Regions from separate parts of the Vibrio sp. Vb1574 genome, predicted to be linked through region 3. Evidence: predicted binding sites of a transcription regulator. Region 3 holds the regulator's gene; each other region holds the start of a gene.
What was found. The regulator PurR, encoded in region 3, represses purine synthesis genes. The targets are predictions, from matches to a motif close to TNANGNAAACGTTTNCNTNA.
Positions count from the first base shown of each region.

Region 1 (6,218 bases), on a different contig from region 3:
TTACCCTTGGGGGGTATCAATTACTAACTTACCCCACGCAGAGCCATCTATTAGACTGACTGAGTTTAATGATGACTTAGAGCAAGCCGTATAAGAGGTCTTTATATGTCTTCATTTCAAGTCCTTATGCCTTTCGCTCGCAGTAACAGTTCAAACCGAATAGTGGGGATTGAGCAAGTGGAGCGTGGTGATGATTGCAACTGTCATTGTTTATCATGTGGAACCCCAGTTACTGCGAGGTTGGGAAGTATCAACCAATGGCACTTTGCACACCGTACCGATAAAAATACAACAAGTTCTGAGTGTGAATTCTCCCCCGTTACTGCATTGGCACTGATTATAAGGCAACAGCTCCCAACTCTAGTTAACTTTGATTTAGATGAGTGGGATTTTAATGATGTGCAATGGGAGGTTGAATGTACCAAATCTGGAGTTCAAGTTGATGCATACACTAAAGACTTACCCTCTAACATATCGGTAGTAATGGATATCCCTTTCGAGAGCAGTCCTCATTTACTACCAGAAGCAGTACCTCACGATATCGACATTATCCTGAGAGTAAATACGCATAAGTTGGCTAACGATCTTTACCCAACTAAAAGTCCTATCAGGCTTCTTAACTCTGAAGGTGTTTTTAGCTACCTTTTAAAACACTGGGAAGAACTTGTCGAAATGCTTCGTTGGCCTCAGTCAACCATAGAACAACCATATGAAGATACAGAGGTTGCAGAAAACAGTATAAAGACCAATGATCCTATCTGCCTATGCTGTGGTGAGAAAACAGCAAGATATGGACGAGGGCTTCTTTGTGAAGAGTGTGTTTGGAAAGAGGTTGGTAGCCAATTTAATTCAATCAGTGAGATGATTGTGTTTTATAGGAAAAACTCTAATTAAATAGATCAATCAGCCTCACAGTGGGGCTGATTTGCATTTTTAGTCTCAAATACCTAGCCGCGAGAAGAAAGCGAACTTATATATTCATTACAGATGATTACATTAAGCTACAAGCTTAACCGACTACTTAGCCGACTATAAACACCCAAAACGACAAAGGCCTGACAACTTAATAAGCTGTCAGGCCTTATAGAATATGGCACGCCCTATTGGATTCGAACCAATGACCACATCCTTAGAAGGGACGTGCTCTATCCAGCTGAGCTAAGGGCGCGCTACAGGGACAGGATTATACGAGTTCAAACGGGTAAATCAACGGGTTTTCATAACATTCTGATCTGAATGCCTAAAAAAAGTCCATTAAAACGCTTAATGTTCAAAAACACCACAAAGCAAACGTTTGCGTATGGATGTTAACAAGAAATTCTGCGACAATGCGCCGCAGATAATCTGCCTTCTTAATTTATAAGGAAAGTCATGACTGCTCAAAATATAGACGGAACTCTCATTTCCCAAACTGTTCGATCCGAAGTGGCTGCACGTGTTAAAGCACGTGTTGAAGCTGGGCTACGTGCTCCTGGTTTAGCAGTGGTTCTAGTTGGTGAAGATCCTGCTTCTCAGGTTTATGTTGGTAGCAAACGCCGCGCATGTGAAGAAGTTGGGTTTGTTTCTAAGTCTTTTGACCTTCCTGCGTCTAGCTCAGAAGAAGAGTTACTAGCTCTGATTGATGAATTAAACAACGATGATGAAATTGACGGCATTCTAGTGCAATTACCCCTTCCTGCGGGCATAGACACAACACATGTTTTAGAGCGCATTCACCCAGAGAAGGACGTGGATGGCTTCCATCCTTACAACGTTGGTCGTCTTGCGCAGCGTATTCCAAAGCTTCGCTCTTGCACGCCAAAGGGCATAATTACCCTACTCGACCGTTACAACATTGAGCTACGTGGTAAACATGCGGTTGTGGTTGGTGCATCAAACATTGTTGGTCGTCCAATGACACTTGAGCTGCTGCTTGCGGGCTGCACAACAACAACATGTCACCGTTTTACCAAAGACTTAGAGAGTCATGTGCGTCAAGCTGACGTTGTCGTGGTGGCGGTTGGTAAGCCTAACTTCATCCCTGGTGAGTGGATTAAAAAAGGCGCAGTGGTGGTCGATGTCGGTATTAACCGTCTTGATTCAGGCAAACTAGTTGGCGACGTGGAATACGACAAAGCACGTGAAAGTGCGAGCTTTATTACTCCTGTTCCTGGTGGCGTTGGCCCAATGACCGTCGCAAGTTTAATTGAGAACACGATGCTCGCTTGCGAACAGTTCCACACAGACAAATAACGTAAAACTTCAGATACGAAAAAGGCTCCGCAAGGAGCCTTTTTGCTAATTGTTGATATCTATTTCAATTACAGACTTAAAATCACGCCCGCAATCGAAGCGCTCATTAAGTTCGCCATGACACCAGCGATAATCGCACGGAAACCATGCTTAGAAACAAATGCACGCTTTTCTGGTACCAATGAGCCCAACCCACCAATCAGCATCGCCATGCTTGAGATGTTTGCAAAGCCACACAAAGCAAACGTCACGATTGCTTGTGAGTGTTCACTAAGTTGAGACTTCACTTCTGCAAGCTGGATGAAAGCGACGAACTCATTCACCACAATCTTGTTACCAATCAGCGAGCCTGCTGTGGTTGCTTCTTGCCATGGTATACCCAACAACCAAGCGACTGGCGCAAACACAAAACCTAGGATGAGCTCAAAACTTAATGGTGTCCCAATAAGATCACCTATCCAGCCTAACATGCCGTTTAGCATTGCAATGACACTAATAAACGCCAGTAACGTACCACCGACCGATACAGCAATGCGTACACCCGCCATGGCACCATCGGCTAATGCTTCTACTACGTTGGTTGCACGTGGAATTTCAACTTGGCTAATGTCGATATCTGCTGCTTTATCCGTATCTTCTGGCATTAAAATTTTTGCCATCAACAAGCCGGCAGGTGCTGACATAAATGCAGCAGCAATAAGATAGTTGAGGTCGACACCCAGTGATGCGTAACCAACCAACGTTCCGCCAGCAACTGACGCTAAACCACCTGTCATAACTGCAAAGAACTGCGAGTCAGTCATGTGTTTTAGGTAAGGCTTTACCATTAATGGTGCTTCAATGGTGCCAACAAAGATATTCGCCGTAGCAGACAAAGACTCAGCACGACCGATACCCAGCAGCTTTTGAATACCACCACCGATAAAGTTAATGATTTTTGGCATCACACCAATGTGATAAAGACCTGAGATAAGAGAGGAGAAGAAAACGATGATACCCAGAACATTGATCGCAAAGGTGAAGCCCCCTGTCGCCAAATTACCGAATAAAAACGCAATGCCCTCTTGACCATAGTTGATCAAATTCGACACAACACTGCTCACTGAATTCAGCGCATCTCTTCCTGCTGGTACATATAAAACCAACAACGCAAACAGTACCTGCAAAGCAAACGCAAACGACACCGTTCTCAGCTTTATATTTTTTCTATTTGTAGAAAGTAGCCATGCTAGGAATAGTATGGCTACGATACCAATAATTGAGTTCATAAAATGAATCCGACAGAAGGGGGATATGGAAGGCACCGGATTGTATAGCGGACTCAAAATGCTGCAAGTTGAGGATGTTAACAGTGTGAAAAGTTTAAGCGACCAATAACTGACCAACAAAATAACCAATTGAATTTATTGAAGATAAACGTTTGCTTATTTTAATTATTTCCATATAGAAAATATGTTTCTGGTTCAGGAAAAATTTTTGTGAAGTGAATCACCTTATGTGTCGTTCTACAACGTCATTGATCCTGTTATTTAGGAATAGAGATGTAAGGTGCCAAACGTTGGTCCCAATGACAAGGGTTGCCGATCTTCTGTTTGATAAAGTTAATCACTGCGGATATTTTTTTTGGCATATGCTGGCGGCTTGGGTATACCGCATAAAACGGCATCGACTGGCTGGCTTTCCAGTCAGGTAACAGCTGTATTAACTTACCCGTTCTAAACTCATCCCCCAGCAAGTAAGTGGCAAGGTAGGCAATACCCCAACCTGCAATAGCCGCATCCCGAACGGCTTCTGCCAGATCTACTGAATAGTTACCCGAGACTTTTACGTTCAATTCTTGCTGATCTTTGGTAAACGCCCACCCCGTATAGTCACGCTCCCAGCTTCTGTATATGAGGCAGTTGTGAGCAGATAGGTCATCCGGTTCTGTTGGCGTGTCATGTTTCAATAAGTAATCTGGCGATGCCGCAACAACAAACTGGCAATCCGTCAAACGCTGCGCAATGTAACCTTCAGGCAAATGCTCATTGTTGGTTACCCATAAATCGAGCCCTTCGGCTAACATATCGACCTTATAGTCAAACAGATGTACTTCCACTTGAAGTTGAGGATACAGTTCGCGTAACTCTTGAATCGCTGGAATAATGTGTAAGGTACCAAATGATTGCGACAACCCAAGACGTACCAAACCTGCTACTTCATCCCGCTGGGTTTCCATCTCTAATGTGGCGCTGCTCACCGCTTGTACCACTTGCTCACAGTGATGAAAAAAGGTTTTCCCTGCCTCTGTCGGCGTAAAGCTTCGCGTAGTGCGTTGAACAAGCTTGATACCAAGAGACGCTTCTAACTGACTCAACTGTTTACTCACATGAGACACCGACACGCCTAAGCTCTTTGCAGCAGCTGTGAAGCTTTTGTGTTTAAGAAGAGCGGAGAAAATCACCATTTGTGCGGCACGTTCAGATAACACGCTTTACCTCGATTTGGTTATAGAAAAAACAAAGGGCTCCGAAGAGCCCTTGTATTGAAGACTGGATGCCGAATTGTTTGTGGCAGATCAGTATTTAATGCGGTCAGCCAAGTGGCTCACAGCAAGTGCGAAGTAGTAAGAGCGGTTCCACTTCATCAATACGTTGTAGTTATTGTAAACCAGATACGTACGACCATTCTCGTCGTCCGGCATGATCAACCATGCTTTGATGTCTTCATCCAGTTTTGGCAACGGGCTACCGTCATATTTTGTGATACCTAATTGGCTCCACTCTTGAAGGTATTTGCCTTTTTCAGCCGTGCGCCCTTCCAGGCTGCGATCAATATTTTTAGGAACCTTAACTTGGCGACCCCAAGTATATTTATCATCCCAACCAGACTTGCTCAAATAGTTAGCGGTTGATGCAAACACGTCCGCTTCAGATTGCCATATGTCTTTTTTACCATCACCGTTGCCGTCAGCAGCAAAACGAAGGAAAGAGCTTGGCATAAACTGGCATTGACCCATCGCACCAGCCCATGAGCCTTTAAAGTTCTCTAGCTCAATATGGCCTTGATCGAGGATCTGCAGTGCCGACATGGTCTCTTTACGGAAAAACTCTTCACGACGGCCTTCAAATGCCATTGTGGATAGTGCATCAATCACTTTAAAGTTGCCGGTAAACTTACCAAAGTTACTTTCAACTCCCCAAAGTGCCACAATAAAGCGCGGGTGGACACCGTACTCATCGCCTATACGCTTTAGCTCAGTGTAATGCTCTTTGTAGAGTTGTCTGGCTTGCTTCACCTTCCATTCAGGCACCGCGCGAGGAATGTACTCATCCAATGTCAGTTTCTTTTCTGGTTGGTTTCGGTCCGCTTTTACTGCTCGCGGCTTGTACTCAACATTAGCAAAAGCAGCACTAATGACCTGCTCTGAGATACCTTTATCACGAGCTTCAGCACGCAGCTTATTCAAGTATTCATCAAAACCCTCGCTACTTGCAAAAGCCGAGGTACACATACCAACGCTAAGCATGGTAGCCAGTATCTTTTTCATATTGCCCTCCTTGAGCAAGGCAGAAATCCCAGATGAAAAACGATGACGTTATTCGCCTTTCTGCTGGGCTTTTTGTTCTTTGTACTTTTCTAATAGGTTCTCCGGCGGCGGTGGAACCTGAAGAAAGAAGCCATCATTTTGTAATGAAGCCTTCACTTTTTCGATATCAACTTGTGCCAATTTACGGCCATCAAGTTTAATCGTCATGACAGCGATAGGCTTACCGAACATCTGCATTAAGGTGTCAGGAACCTGTGAAAAATCATCCTTTTTCGGAATATAGAGATAAGTACCTTCTTTTTTCGAGCTTTTATAAATAGAACAAAGCATGACACGCCTTTTATGCTGATTTAGCCGCGTTGAGTGCGGATTAGGTTGAAAACGTCAAATTCTCGCAAACTTAATAGCAAATTTGAGATTAATTCACCTATTTGCCCACGAGAGAACTTGCTGCGTC
Region 1 is NZ_JAWOTC010000011.1:29,838-36,055, reverse strand. Features, by position in the region: gene R7O12_RS10110 (SAVED domain-containing protein) at 1-94, shown strand, start outside; gene R7O12_RS10105 (competence protein CoiA) at 106-894, shown strand; tRNA gene R7O12_RS10100 (tRNA-Arg) at 1,092-1,168, opposite strand; gene folD (bifunctional methylenetetrahydrofolate dehydrogenase/methenyltetrahydrofolate cyclohydrolase FolD) at 1,372-2,232, shown strand; gene R7O12_RS10090 (NupC/NupG family nucleoside CNT transporter) at 2,301-3,500, opposite strand; gene R7O12_RS10085 (LysR family transcriptional regulator) at 3,758-4,702, opposite strand; gene R7O12_RS10080 (lytic transglycosylase domain-containing protein) at 4,790-5,761, opposite strand; gene R7O12_RS10075 (YcgL domain-containing protein) at 5,810-6,091, opposite strand.
Region 1: a site for PurR is predicted at 3,641-3,660, ahead of R7O12_RS10090 (NupC/NupG family nucleoside CNT transporter). Genes of this name have one in related genera too.

Region 2 (6,218 bases), on a different contig from region 3:
ATCCACGTAACGAACCGCAACCGTACCTGATGCTTCAATCGCTGCTAGGTGCTCTGTATCACGTACTTCTACACGCCCTTCTCCGTGGGAAACCGCGATTGGCATGCGCGAACCAGCCATGCCGTCGAAGAATACAGAATCAGATTTCTGTACTTCGACTAGGCTAAAGCGCGCTTCAAAACGCTCAGATTCGTTGCGAACAAAACGTGGCCACAAGTCTGCACCAGGGATCAGTTCTTTCAAGTTCGACAGCATCTGACAGCCGTTACACACACCTAAAGAGAACGTCTCTTCACGGTTGAAGAACGCTTGGAACTGCTCACGTGCTTGTGCGTTAAACAGGATAGACTTAGCCCAACCTTCACCCGCACCTAGTACGTCGCCGTAAGAGAAGCCACCACAAGCTACTAGGCCATGGTATTCATCCAGTACCGCTTGGCCTGTTAGGATATCGCTCATATGGATGTCGGTTGCTTCAAAGCCTGCTCTGTCAAACGCTGCTGCCATTTCGACGTGGGAGTTAACGCCCTGCTCACGTAGAATTGCCATCTTAGGTTTAGCACCTTTCGCAATGTACGGTGCTGCAACGTCTTCATTTACGTCGAAGCTGAGCTTAACGTTTAGACCCGGGTCAGAGTTGTCTTTCTTAGCTTCGTGCTCTTGGTCTGCACACGCTGGGTTATCACGTAGGCTTTGCATCTTATGCGTTGTTTCAGCCCAGATAACGCGTAGTTCGGTACGTGAACGTTCAAGCACAACTGCATCACCAGAAGTGATAACAAAGTCGTCTGAAGCTTCAACAGAACCAATCACATGTGAGCATGCCTCTAAGCCGTTTGCCGCCAGAGTAGATAGAACTGAATCTAGATCATCATTCTTAACTTGAACAACCGCACCTAGCTCTTCGTTAAATAGAACGGCCAGCGCATCGTCACCCAGCTCTGCGATGTTCGCTTTTACGCCACAGTGACCCGCGAATGCCATCTCAGCCAGTGTAACAAACAGACCGCCGTCGCCTTTATCGTGGTAAGCCACTAGCTTGTCATCACGTACTAACGCTTGCATTGCATCAAAGAAGCCTTTTAGCTGCTCTGCATTATCTACGTCAGCAGGTTTGTCACCCAGCTGTTTGTATACTTGTGCCAATGCTGTCGCACCTAAGCGGTTTTTGCCGTTACCCAAGTCAACAAGAACTAGAGAAGTCTTTCCTTTGTCAGTGCGTAGTTGTGGAGTCACGGTCTTACGTACGTCTTCCACACGGCCAAATGCCGTGATAACTAACGACAGTGGAGAAGTGACTTCTTTGCTCTCGCCGTTTTCTTCCCACTTGGTTTTCATCGACATGGAGTCTTTACCAACTGGGATAGTCAAACCTAACGCAGGACACAATTCTTCACCAACCGCTTTCACTGCTTCGTAAAGACCCGCATCTTCACCTGGGTGACCCGCTGGAGACATCCAGTTCGCAGACAGTTTAATGTGTTTAATATCACCGATGTCTGTTGCCGCAATGTTCGTTAGTGACTCACCAACGGCTAGGCGAGCCGATGCTCCAAAGTCTAGTAATGCCACTGGCGTGCGCTCACCCATCGACATTGCTTCGCCATGGTAAGTGTCGTAGCTTGCCGCTGTTACTGCGCAGTTTGCTACTGGTACCTGCCAAGGACCAACCATTTGATCACGAGCAACCAGACCCGTTACTGTTCGGTCACCGATAGTAATTAGGAATGTTTTTTCTGCAACAGCAGGAAGACGAAGTACGCGATCCACCGCTTCATTGAGCTCAATACCATCACGAACAATGGCAGGGCTTTCCACTTTTAGTGTGGTTGCGTCACGGTGCATCTTCGGTGGCTTACCAAGCAGGATATCCATTGGCATATCGATTGGCGTATTGTCGAAGTGAGAATCTTCTAGCGTTAGATGACGCTCTTCTGTCGCCACACCCACCACTGCATACGGTGCGCGTTCACGCTTACAGATGGCGTCGAATGCTTCCATGTTTTCTGGCGCTACCGCTAGAACGTAACGTTCCTGTGATTCGTTACACCAGATTTCCAGTGGGCTCATGCCCGGCTCATCGTTTGGTACATCGCGTAATTGGAACTTACCGCCACGCTCACCGTCGTCGACAAGTTCAGGCAATGCGTTAGAGATACCGCCTGCACCCACATCGTGGATAAATGCGATTGGGTTATCGTCGCCTAACTGCCAACAACGGTCGATCACTTCCTGACAGCGACGTTCCATCTCTGGGTTTTCACGCTGTACCGAAGCGAAGTCCAGATCTTCTGCTGACTGACCAGATGCCATGGAAGATGCCGCGCCACCACCAAGACCGATGTTCATTGCCGGACCACCAAGTACGATTAGGCTCGCACCCACAGGGATCTCTTTCTTCTGTACGTGTTCATCGCGGATGTTACCCATACCACCAGCAATCATGATTGGTTTGTGGTAACCACGAATTTCTTCACCCGCATGAGAAGTGACTTTTTCTTCGTAAGTACGGAAGTAACCCAATAGATTTGGACGACCAAATTCGTTGTTGAATGCCGCGCCGCCTAGAGGGCCTTCAAGCATGATGTCTAACGCATTTACAATACGACCCGGCTTGCCGAAGTCGGTTTCCCATGGCTGTTCAAAACCAGGAATACGTAAGTTAGAGGTTGTAAAGCCAACCAGACCCGCTTTTGGCTTACCGCCGATACCCGTCGCGCCTTCGTCACGGATTTCACCGCCTGAGCCAGTCGATGCGCCCGGCCATGGAGAGATTGCCGTTGGGTGGTTGTGCGTTTCTACCTTCATCAAGATGTGCGTATCTTCATGGTGGTACGTGTATTGACGAGATTTAGGGTCAGGGAAGAAACGCCCCGCTTTAGAACCTGTCATAACGGCTGCGTTGTCTTTGTATGCAGACAGCACATAGTCAGGTGTCGTTTCAAAAGTGTTTTTGATCATTTTGAACAAAGACTTAGGTTGATCTACCCCGTCGATAGTCCAATCTGCGTTAAAAATTTTGTGGCGACAATGCTCTGAGTTCGCCTGAGCAAACATCATCAATTCAATGTCGTTTGGGTTACGCCCAAGCTTAGTAAAGTTCTCTACCAAGTAATCAATTTCATCTTCTGCGAGTGCCAAGCCAAGGGAAACGTTTGCCTCTTCAAGCGCAAGACGACCGCCAGCTAAGATATCAACATGTGCGACAGGCTTAGGCTCTGCAACAGTAAATAATGCTGATGCGGCTTCAAATTCTGTGAATACTGTTTCCATCATGCGGTCGTGAATTAACGCTTTAACAGCGTCAGCTTGAGCTTCTGAGAGAACAACTGAAGATTCGACATAATAAGCCGTACCACGCTCTAGACGTTTCACTTTCTCCAGACCACAGTTAACAGCGATATCGGTAGATTTAGAAGACCAAGGCGAGATAGTGCCAGGACGAGGCGTGACAAGAAGTAGAAGACCTTCAGGCTCATGCTCTTCGATGGTTGGGCCGTAAGTTAGTAACTTTTCAAGTTTTTCTAACTCTTGGTCATCAAGGTCTGACTTTAGATCGGCAAAGTGCATAAACTCGGCATAAATGCCAGTTACAGGCAGATCTTGTTCACGACAAAGTTCCAGTAGTTTATTAACACGAAACTCAGAAAGAGCTGGGGAGCCACGCAAAATTCTCATGTGCTTAGGTCTCTTATGCAATTGATTAAGGTGATATTGGAATAAATTCAGACACTTAAAATAAGCCCTGTCGAACCTATGCCGATTCCACCTCGTCATTGCGAGCGCATTATATAGTAATTGTTTTTGTGATGTAACACCAAAAGCAACCGTTTGCGTCATTTTTTTTGTCAAATTTGAATTACAACTAAAATGTCGATAAAACACACAATGTCACGTTATAAGTGTGTGATTCACTTTGCCCCATGAGCTCGCTTTGATATAAAGGCAAATAGAAATTTTCCAAGATGTACCTATTAATGCAAATAAGTCACTTCAACCGGCTCAAGCGCAGTGCTCTAATTTTAGTTTCTGTTCTTTTGCTCTCTGCTTGCCAGATTGAGTCGGAGCCCAAAAGTGAATTTGAAAAAATTCAAGAACGTGGTGTGCTTCGTGTTGGCACGCTAAACAATCAGCTTTCCTACTACATAGGACCCGATGGTCCCGCAGGGTTGGATTACGAATTGGCGCGTCAGTTTGCGGAGCAGCTCGGCGTCAAACTCGAGATTAAACCAGCCTTTCGCCAAGCTGAGCTTTTTCCTGCTCTTAAGAAAGGAGATATCGATATCATCGCTACGGGTTTAAATCAAACGTCACAAGCAGTCAAACGATTTAGACCAGGCCCTGCCTATTATTATGTAAGCCAACAAGTGGTATATAAAAAAGGGCAACTTCGACCACGTGATATCGAACAACTCATTGAATACCAAGCCTCGAAAGACGACGAGTCCGACGAAGATACAAATGCAGGCGCTCAAACATTAAAGATCGTTGAACAATCGCAATATGTTCCGACCCTAACAGCGTTAAAGAAGCAGTATCCAGAACTTCAGTTTGAAATTGTTGGTGATGCTGACACGAGAGACTTACTCAAATACGTATCGAAGGGTGAGTTACGTTTTACTGTGACTGATTCGGTGGAACTTTCCCTAGCTCAACGCCTTTACCCCGATCTTGCGCTCGCGTTCGAACTTACAGAAGATCAACCTGTGTCTTGGTTTACTCGACGTTCTGAAGACGAAAGCTTGTATGCAATGCTGATAGAGTTTTTCGGTAACATCAAACAATCAGGAGAACTGTCCACCCTCGAAGAAAAGTACATTGGTCATATTGAAGCATTTGACTACGTTGATACTCGCGCATTCATTCGAGCTCTGGATGACAAATTGCCTAAATGGGCACCTTTATTCCAAAAATACAGCGAAGAGTTCGACTGGCGATTAATTGCAGCATTGGCTTATCAAGAGTCACATTGGAAACCAACAGCAAAATCGCCAACGGGTGTTAGGGGGATGATGATGCTTACTCTGCCAACAGCGAAAAGCGTCGGGGTAACAAACCGTTTAGACCCTGAGCAATCTGTTCGTGGTGGTGTCGAGTACTTACGTCGCATTGTAGGTCGCGTGCCTGATAGCATCAACGAGCATGAAAAAATATGGTTTGCGTTAGCTTCATACAATATTGGTTACGGCCACATGATGGACGCACGACGACTCACCAAAGCACAAGGTGGCGATCCGAACGCTTGGGCCGATGTAAAAGATAGGCTGCCTTTACTGCGTCAGAAGCGCTATTACAGCCAAACTCGCTATGGGTACGCCAGAGGCGATGAAGCGCGTAATTACGTAGAAAATATTCGACGTTACTACCAATCCATCATTGGTCATGTCAGCCAACAGCCAGCGATTGATGAGAATAGCGATGACTTGCAAGTGATTCCGCCGCTCAACCCCGACATTTTGATATCGGGCGCAGTAGAGACCGTCGTAGAACAAGTCTCTGGCGCTTCTGACGTCACGGTTGAAGAAGACACCGAACAAGAAAGCATTGAAGAATAAACCCGCGGTAAACTAGAAAATGACGAGCCTATGAAGCTCGTCATTTTTGTTGAGTCCTAACGAAAACTTATCTAGACTCCAATATTCTGAGTGACACCAACCACACTCAACCATTCCTTTGGTTGGTCGCCTTTTCTTCATCGTTAGTAAAACTGATTGCTTTGTAACAGATTACTTTACAACCACATGGTTTAGCTCACTTGATGAAGCCGCGCTTTCGGCTACACTCTGCCGAAATAACGTCACTCCTATTATTAAGCATCGTATTGAAATTGTTTGCTGGCTCTGTGCAATGCAGAAGTCAAATGAAGAACGTTTAAACCATACAATGTTTAGTGCGATTATCGAGCCTATTGCCAAGCATCGATGAGCCGCGCTTTACTGGTATAAGTCTTGTCTGCAGGAGGTTTTGAATATGAGAAGACGTAGAGTGCAGTCAAAGCGTTTAAATAACACAGTAGCTGCTATCCGACGTAAACGTAAACTGACATGTATGAAAAAGAAAGTAAGTTCACGTAATCGTGTTTTTGTACATTTAGTCAATCACTAGTGCGTCCAAACAAACATCTACCACGTTGTAGGTGTTTGCTAGCCCTCACTACTCCCACTACCTTGCTCGCTCTCTCGATTTTCTAATGCTTTTTGTGCTTGCTTCTTCGCTTT
Region 2 is NZ_JAWOTC010000047.1:4,068-10,285, reverse strand. Features, by position in the region: gene purL (phosphoribosylformylglycinamidine synthase) at 1-3,678, opposite strand, end outside; gene mltF (membrane-bound lytic murein transglycosylase MltF) at 3,978-5,555, shown strand; gene tadA (tRNA adenosine(34) deaminase TadA) at 6,144-6,218, opposite strand, start outside.
Region 2: a site for PurR is predicted at 3,820-3,839, ahead of purL (phosphoribosylformylglycinamidine synthase). Genes of this name have one in related genera too.

Region 3 (6,218 bases):
TCAATGCTATCCGTGCGTCCTGTTACTAATATGATACCAATATCCGATTGGCTACGTAACTCACGAGTAAGCATCAGGCCGTCTTCACCAGGCAGGTTAATATCCAGCATGATCAGGTCTACATCGCCCGCTTGCAAAACTTCACGCATTTCTGCGCCACTCTCTGCTTCGCTGACTTGGTAGCCCTCATTTTGGAAATATCCCGCAAGCTTACTACGAGTTACAACATCATCTTCTACGACTAATACGTGATAGCTCATTTACACCACTTTTCTGTCTTCTTATTATCCAAGACGTATTCTATTCATAACTAGTAACATTTCTAGTCATAGATACATTAAAACGCAAGATTTAGCGTTTTTATTGATTCAAAACAAGCTTGCCCATTGCTATTAATAAACGGTCATTTTTGACCATAAAACATAACAATTATAGTTACTGCTATTCATTTTAATTGATTACACTTAGGGGATATCCCTAATTGACTTTGTGATGCATGACTTGAAGCATCATTCAGGAGCCCAAAATGCAAGAAGTGAAAGCTTTTAATGAAAAACGCGCTGAAATTTACTGGTGGTTTTCGAGCTTGTTCGCAAAAGAACTAACAGAGAAAGAATTGGAAGCCTATCACAGTGTTGAAATTCGCAGTTTTCTCGCAGGTTTAGGTGAAAATGAGTCGCTAAAACCAGCCGTTGATAGCCTAGTTGATGCATTGAATCGGTTACAAGATCGTGAAGATGCACAACTAGAGCTTGCAGCTGACTTTTGTGAACTGTTTTTGAAGACAGAAAAATACGGCGCTCTTCCTTACGCATCCATATACATTGGTGAATCAGGTTTACTGAATGACAAGCCAGCTGAGGAAATGGAAAAGTTGATGGCTGAATTTGGCGTTCAAGTAGACGAAAACCTAAAGGAACCTGCGGATCACTTAGCCGTTGAGCTCGACTTTCTCGGGAACATGATTATCCGCTCAAACGAGCTTGAACAAGAAAAACACATGGAAGAAGCCTTCGTTAAACAAAACGACTTTATCCAGCAACAATTGATGTCTTGGTTACCTCAGTTTTCAGACAAATGTAAACAATTCGACGAATTTGGATTTTACTCGAGTGTCGCGAAACTATTAGTTGCATTTTGTAAACTAGACAGCGCCTACCTTCTTGGTGAATAATTGCCGCCTATTTTTAGGGAGCCTGCCTATCGGGCTTCCTGTATGCCGAAAGTGACCAATTGTAAGTAACTTGGGTATAATATTCGTTTGCCTTAACTTAGCGCAAAGACGCTTGGTTATTTAGCAGTCAAAATGTGACTTCAAATACACAAATCTCGTGCTGAAAACATTGCTAGTCAGTCCACATAGGGCTAAAATGTGAGCGCAAACGATTAAATATGATTTATATGTAAACCGCTGAAATATAGCGGTTTTTGTGTTTTCTTAACAGGTTGATGGCAATTTCTCATCAGATAGAAAAAAGATAAAATTCATCGACCGATGCTGCTACGCACCCTTTTGTCGCACTTGGATCAACCGCTGCCGAGACACTTAGCGCCAATTTTATATTGCTAGGTGTGAAACCATTAGAGCATCAGGTACATCCAATACGACATATTTCAGTAGCTCGATACAGGACACCATTTATGGCCACGATAAAAGACGTTGCTCGCTTAGCCGGCGTTTCCACTACGACAGTTTCGCACGTTATCAATAAAACGCGTTTCGTTGCAGAAGCAACGCAAGAAAAAGTAATGAAAGCCGTTGACGAGCTGAATTACGCGCCAAGTGCCGTTGCACGCAGCCTAAAATGCAACTCAACTCGTACGATTGGCATGTTAGTAACTCAATCAACTAACCTATTTTTCTCAGAAGTGATTGATGGCGTTGAGAGCTACTGTTACCGCCAAGGCTATACTCTGATTTTATGTAACACAGGCGGGATTTACGAAAAACAACGCGATTACATTCGTATGCTGGCTGAAAAGCGCGTTGATGGCATCCTAGTGATGTGTTCTGACTTAACCGAAGAACTAAAAGAGATGCTTGACCGTCATGCGGACATTCCTAAAGTGGTCATGGATTGGGGCCCAGAGAGCTCACAAGCAGACAAGATCATGGATAACTCAGAAGAAGGTGGCTACATTGCAACCAAACATCTGATTGACAATGGTCATACGGATATCGCTTGTCTAAGCGGTCATTTTGAAAAGCTTGCTTGCCAAGAGCGCATTGCAGGTTTCCGTCGCGCAATGAGCGAAGCGAACCTAGCTGTAAATGAAGACTGGATCCTTGAAGGTAACTTTGAATGTGATACGGCCGTATTAGTTGCAGATAAAATTACCGCAATGGACAAGCGCCCGACGGCGGTATTCTGTTTTAACGACACAATGGCTCTAGGCCTAATGAGCCGCTTGCAACAAAACGGGATCAAAATTCCTGAAGATATTTCAGTGATCGGCTACGACAACATCGAGCTTGCAGAATACTTCTCTCCACCGCTAACGACTATCCACCAACCTAAACGTCGTGTTGGTAAAAATGCATTCGAAATTCTACTTGAGCGTATCAAAGATAAAGAACACGAAAAACGAATTTTCGAGATGCAACCTGAGCTTGTAATTCGAAATACTGTGAAAAAAATGAACTAAATTTCACTGTATTTAACCGTGTTAAATAAGCGCTCTACAGGGGCGCTTATTTTTTTGGAAAAATTAAGCATTCTCTAATACTTCACACCACTCTAATAACAATTGACTAACGTTAACTCCCTGTTTTATATAAATGTAATATATATTAAGAACTCCTTTTCAAAGGCCAATTTGCACCTTTCCATATGCAAAATAGAGCATTCAATCTATCATTTTTATTGAACCGAAATCACACTTTTAACGCTAAACCGTGATGTTAATTCAATATAAGAAGTATGCTCATTGTGTCACGCACAGGGCAAACCATTCGAAAGAGTGGGACGCAAAGCCTCCGGCCTGAACCATATTACGATATGGAAGGTAGCGGGGTTACCGATGGCAAGTGTGTAAGCAATGACTTTACTCTGTAATGACATTGTTTTTACGCATGTTTGCTACTCTCTCGGACCTGACTTTTGGTGGCGTAATATTAATTACACCGAGATAACAAAACATGGATAAACCGATACTCAAAGACTCTATGAAGCTATTTGAGGCACTTGGTAATATCAAGTCGCGCTCAATGTTTGGTGGCTTCGGACTATTCGCTGATGAAACAATGTTTGCACTAGTGGTAAACAATCAGCTTCATATCAGAGCAGACCAAAAAACTTCATCTGACTTCGAGAAACAAGGGCTAAAGCCTTACGTTTATAAAAAACGTGGCTTTCCAGTCGTTACAAAGTACTACGCTATTTCCAGCGATTTATGGGAATCAAGCGAACGCTTAATCGAAGTAGCGAATCAATCATTGAAAAAGGCAAAGCTTGAGAAAGAACAGCAAGCAAGTACAAAGCCTAACCGTTTGAAAGATTTGCCTAACTTACGACTGGCTACCGAGCGCATGCTAAAAAAAGCCGGCATCGAATCCGTAGAGAAGCTTGAAGAGGAAGGTGCGCTTAACGCCTATAAAGCGATAAGAGATACGCACTCTGCAACCGTCAACATTGAGTTGCTATGGGCACTAGAAGGTGCTATCAACGGCACTCATTGGAGTGTGGTACCTCAAGCTCGCCGAGATGAGTTGATGAACGGCCTCCAATAAAAGTCGGCCTAAAAACTATCTTGTAAAACCGCAGTCTAATCTGCGGTTTTTTTGTGAAATTTTTTCGGTTTTCCTACTGTCTTATTACATATATCCCAAATTGGAATCAAAATTATGAATAAGAAACTGATATTAGGTCTCATCCTACTAGCGGCTATCGTCTTTTTAGGTATTAACTTTGGCCAGTATTTAACCTTAGAGAATGCAAAAGCCCAACAAGAAGCACTAACTACATACATCGATCAGAATTTTGTATTCTCGGCTGCGATTTACTTTTTTACCTACATTGCAATTACCGCTTTTTCTATCCCAGGAGCGGCAGTAGTCACCTTACTTGGTGCAGCCTTATTTGGTTTTTGGACAAGCTTGCTACTGGTTTCTTTCGCTAGCACTATGGGGGCAACACTGGCCTTCTTGAGCAGCCGATACTTATTGCGTGACTGGGTACAAAACAAATTCGGAAATAAACTCAACGCAATTAATCAAGGTGTCGAAAAAGACGGAGCTTTTTATCTATTTTCCTTGCGTCTAATCCCTGTATTCCCTTTCTTTCTAATCAACTTACTGATGGGCTTAACACCGATGTCTGTAGGTCGATTTTATCTCACTAGCCAAATAGGTATGCTGCCAGGCACAGCCGTATATCTGAATGCAGGTACTCAATTAGCAACAATTGAAAGCCTATCGGGCATTGTTTCACCCGCAGTATTAGCGTCTTTTGCGCTATTGGGACTATTTCCAATCATCACTAAATGGGTTATGAATAAAGTAAGGCCGACACCAAGTCAGCAAAACTCGTAATTGGTGAAGTGGGTATTTTGATGAAAATATTTATCGCTAAAAACCCAGCAGAAGCACACATTGTATGTGAGCTGCTTAAAGTGGAACAAATTTACTGTGAAGTTCGCGGAGAAGGTATTTTCGGCTTAAAAGGAGAACTGCCGTTTGGTGATGATACCGATCCTTATGTGTGGCTTTTTGACACGGCACAAAAGATGAAAGCTGAAGAAATAGTAAAAGCATATCGAAAACAATCCGATAGGCATGAGTATCAAGATTGGCAATGCCCAAAATGTCATGAAATAAACGAAGGGCAATTTGGTGCATGTTGGCAATGTGGATATCAACTAGGAGAGCTATAGCGGCTCTCCTATTCAGTGGATGCACTCAGTTTTAAGCACATACAGCTTGCTGTTTAATAAACTCGATGGAGTGTTGATTGAAGTCTTCTGGACGCTCTACATTGCATACATGACCACAATTCGGGATTTCTCGTAGAATGCTGAGCTTATGTGCTGCAACCATTTCTTTGACAGGTTTAATAAACATGTAATCCCTGTCGCCCATTAAGTAAAGAGTCGGAATGGGTAACTCTCGATCTTTAAAATATTTCATTAACGGATTTACATCAGCGGCAAGAATAAACCAACGTTTAAATTCTTTTTGGCAAAGCTTCTTGGCTTCGCGAATAAAAAGGTGGCGAGATTCTCGTTGGCTTCTTTGAGGCATAACAATATAAGCGAACAGTTTGTAGAGCCACATGTATGGTAGGATATGCTTACAAAAATTACCTAATTTCACCAATATCTGAGAACGAGTGTTAAGCCTTGTGACAGCACCGCCGAGCACCATCGAACGTACGCGCTCTGATGACAATTCAGCAAGGTTTCGAACAATAATAGTACCAAGCGACATACCGACAAAATGAGCGGATTGGATCTTTAAATGGTCCAATACTTTCAAAATATCTTGGGTAACTTCCGTAAAGGTATAACGGCTAGCAATGAGCTCTTTAAGTAACTGATTTGACTTTCCATGACCTCTTAAATCGATCAGCAATAAGTTAAAGTGTTGCTTGTAAGCTTTAATTTGCTTGAACCAGATAGAAGAGCTACCACCAGCACCGTGCACAAATACAACCCACTCATTACTAGTAGGGTGCAAATAGGTTTTATGAAAAAGTAGCGGCTGGGTCATATTGAGTATCAAAAAGATCGTGCTATTGAGTAAAAAGCCATCCTACCACACTCCCCTTACTCAAGATAATAAAGGCACCTCATTCGGTGCCTTTCGTTACAATTTTAAGTCAAACTAACGCTGAGTGGTAAAGCTGCAAATAAGATTCTGCGGCCTTTTGCCAACAAAAGTCTTGTTGCATCGCGTGCAACTGTACTTTATTCACTTCAGGCTCGTTTTGAGCGTAGAGCAACAGTGCCCTTAGCATCGTTAACAACAATGCCTGCGGTGTCGGTTCGAAAAAAACAAACCCCGTTGCTTCAGATGGGTTTACATCATAATCGCTAACGCTGTCCTTTAAGCCACCAACACCGCGTACTATCGGTAATGTCCCATAAGCCATACTATAGATTTGGTTTAAGCCACATGGTTCAAACTCAGAAGGCATCAAGAAGAAATCAGAACCAGCTTCAACGATATGCGCAAGTTCATTGTCATACGCTTCTACAAAGGCAAATTTGCTAGAAAACCG
Region 3 is NZ_JAWOTC010000059.1:1,091-7,308, reverse strand. Features, by position in the region: gene torR (two-component system response regulator TorR) at 1-260, opposite strand, end outside; gene torD (molecular chaperone TorD) at 527-1,174, shown strand; gene purR (HTH-type transcriptional repressor PurR) at 1,642-2,646, shown strand; cyclic di-GMP riboswitch class I at 2,934-3,023, shown strand; gene R7O12_RS22420 (TfoX/Sxy family DNA transformation protein) at 3,140-3,730, shown strand; gene R7O12_RS22415 (TVP38/TMEM64 family protein) at 3,845-4,531, shown strand; gene R7O12_RS22410 (DUF2007 domain-containing protein) at 4,552-4,872, shown strand; gene R7O12_RS22405 (alpha/beta fold hydrolase) at 4,904-5,707, opposite strand; gene glgA (glycogen synthase GlgA) at 5,817-6,218, opposite strand, start outside.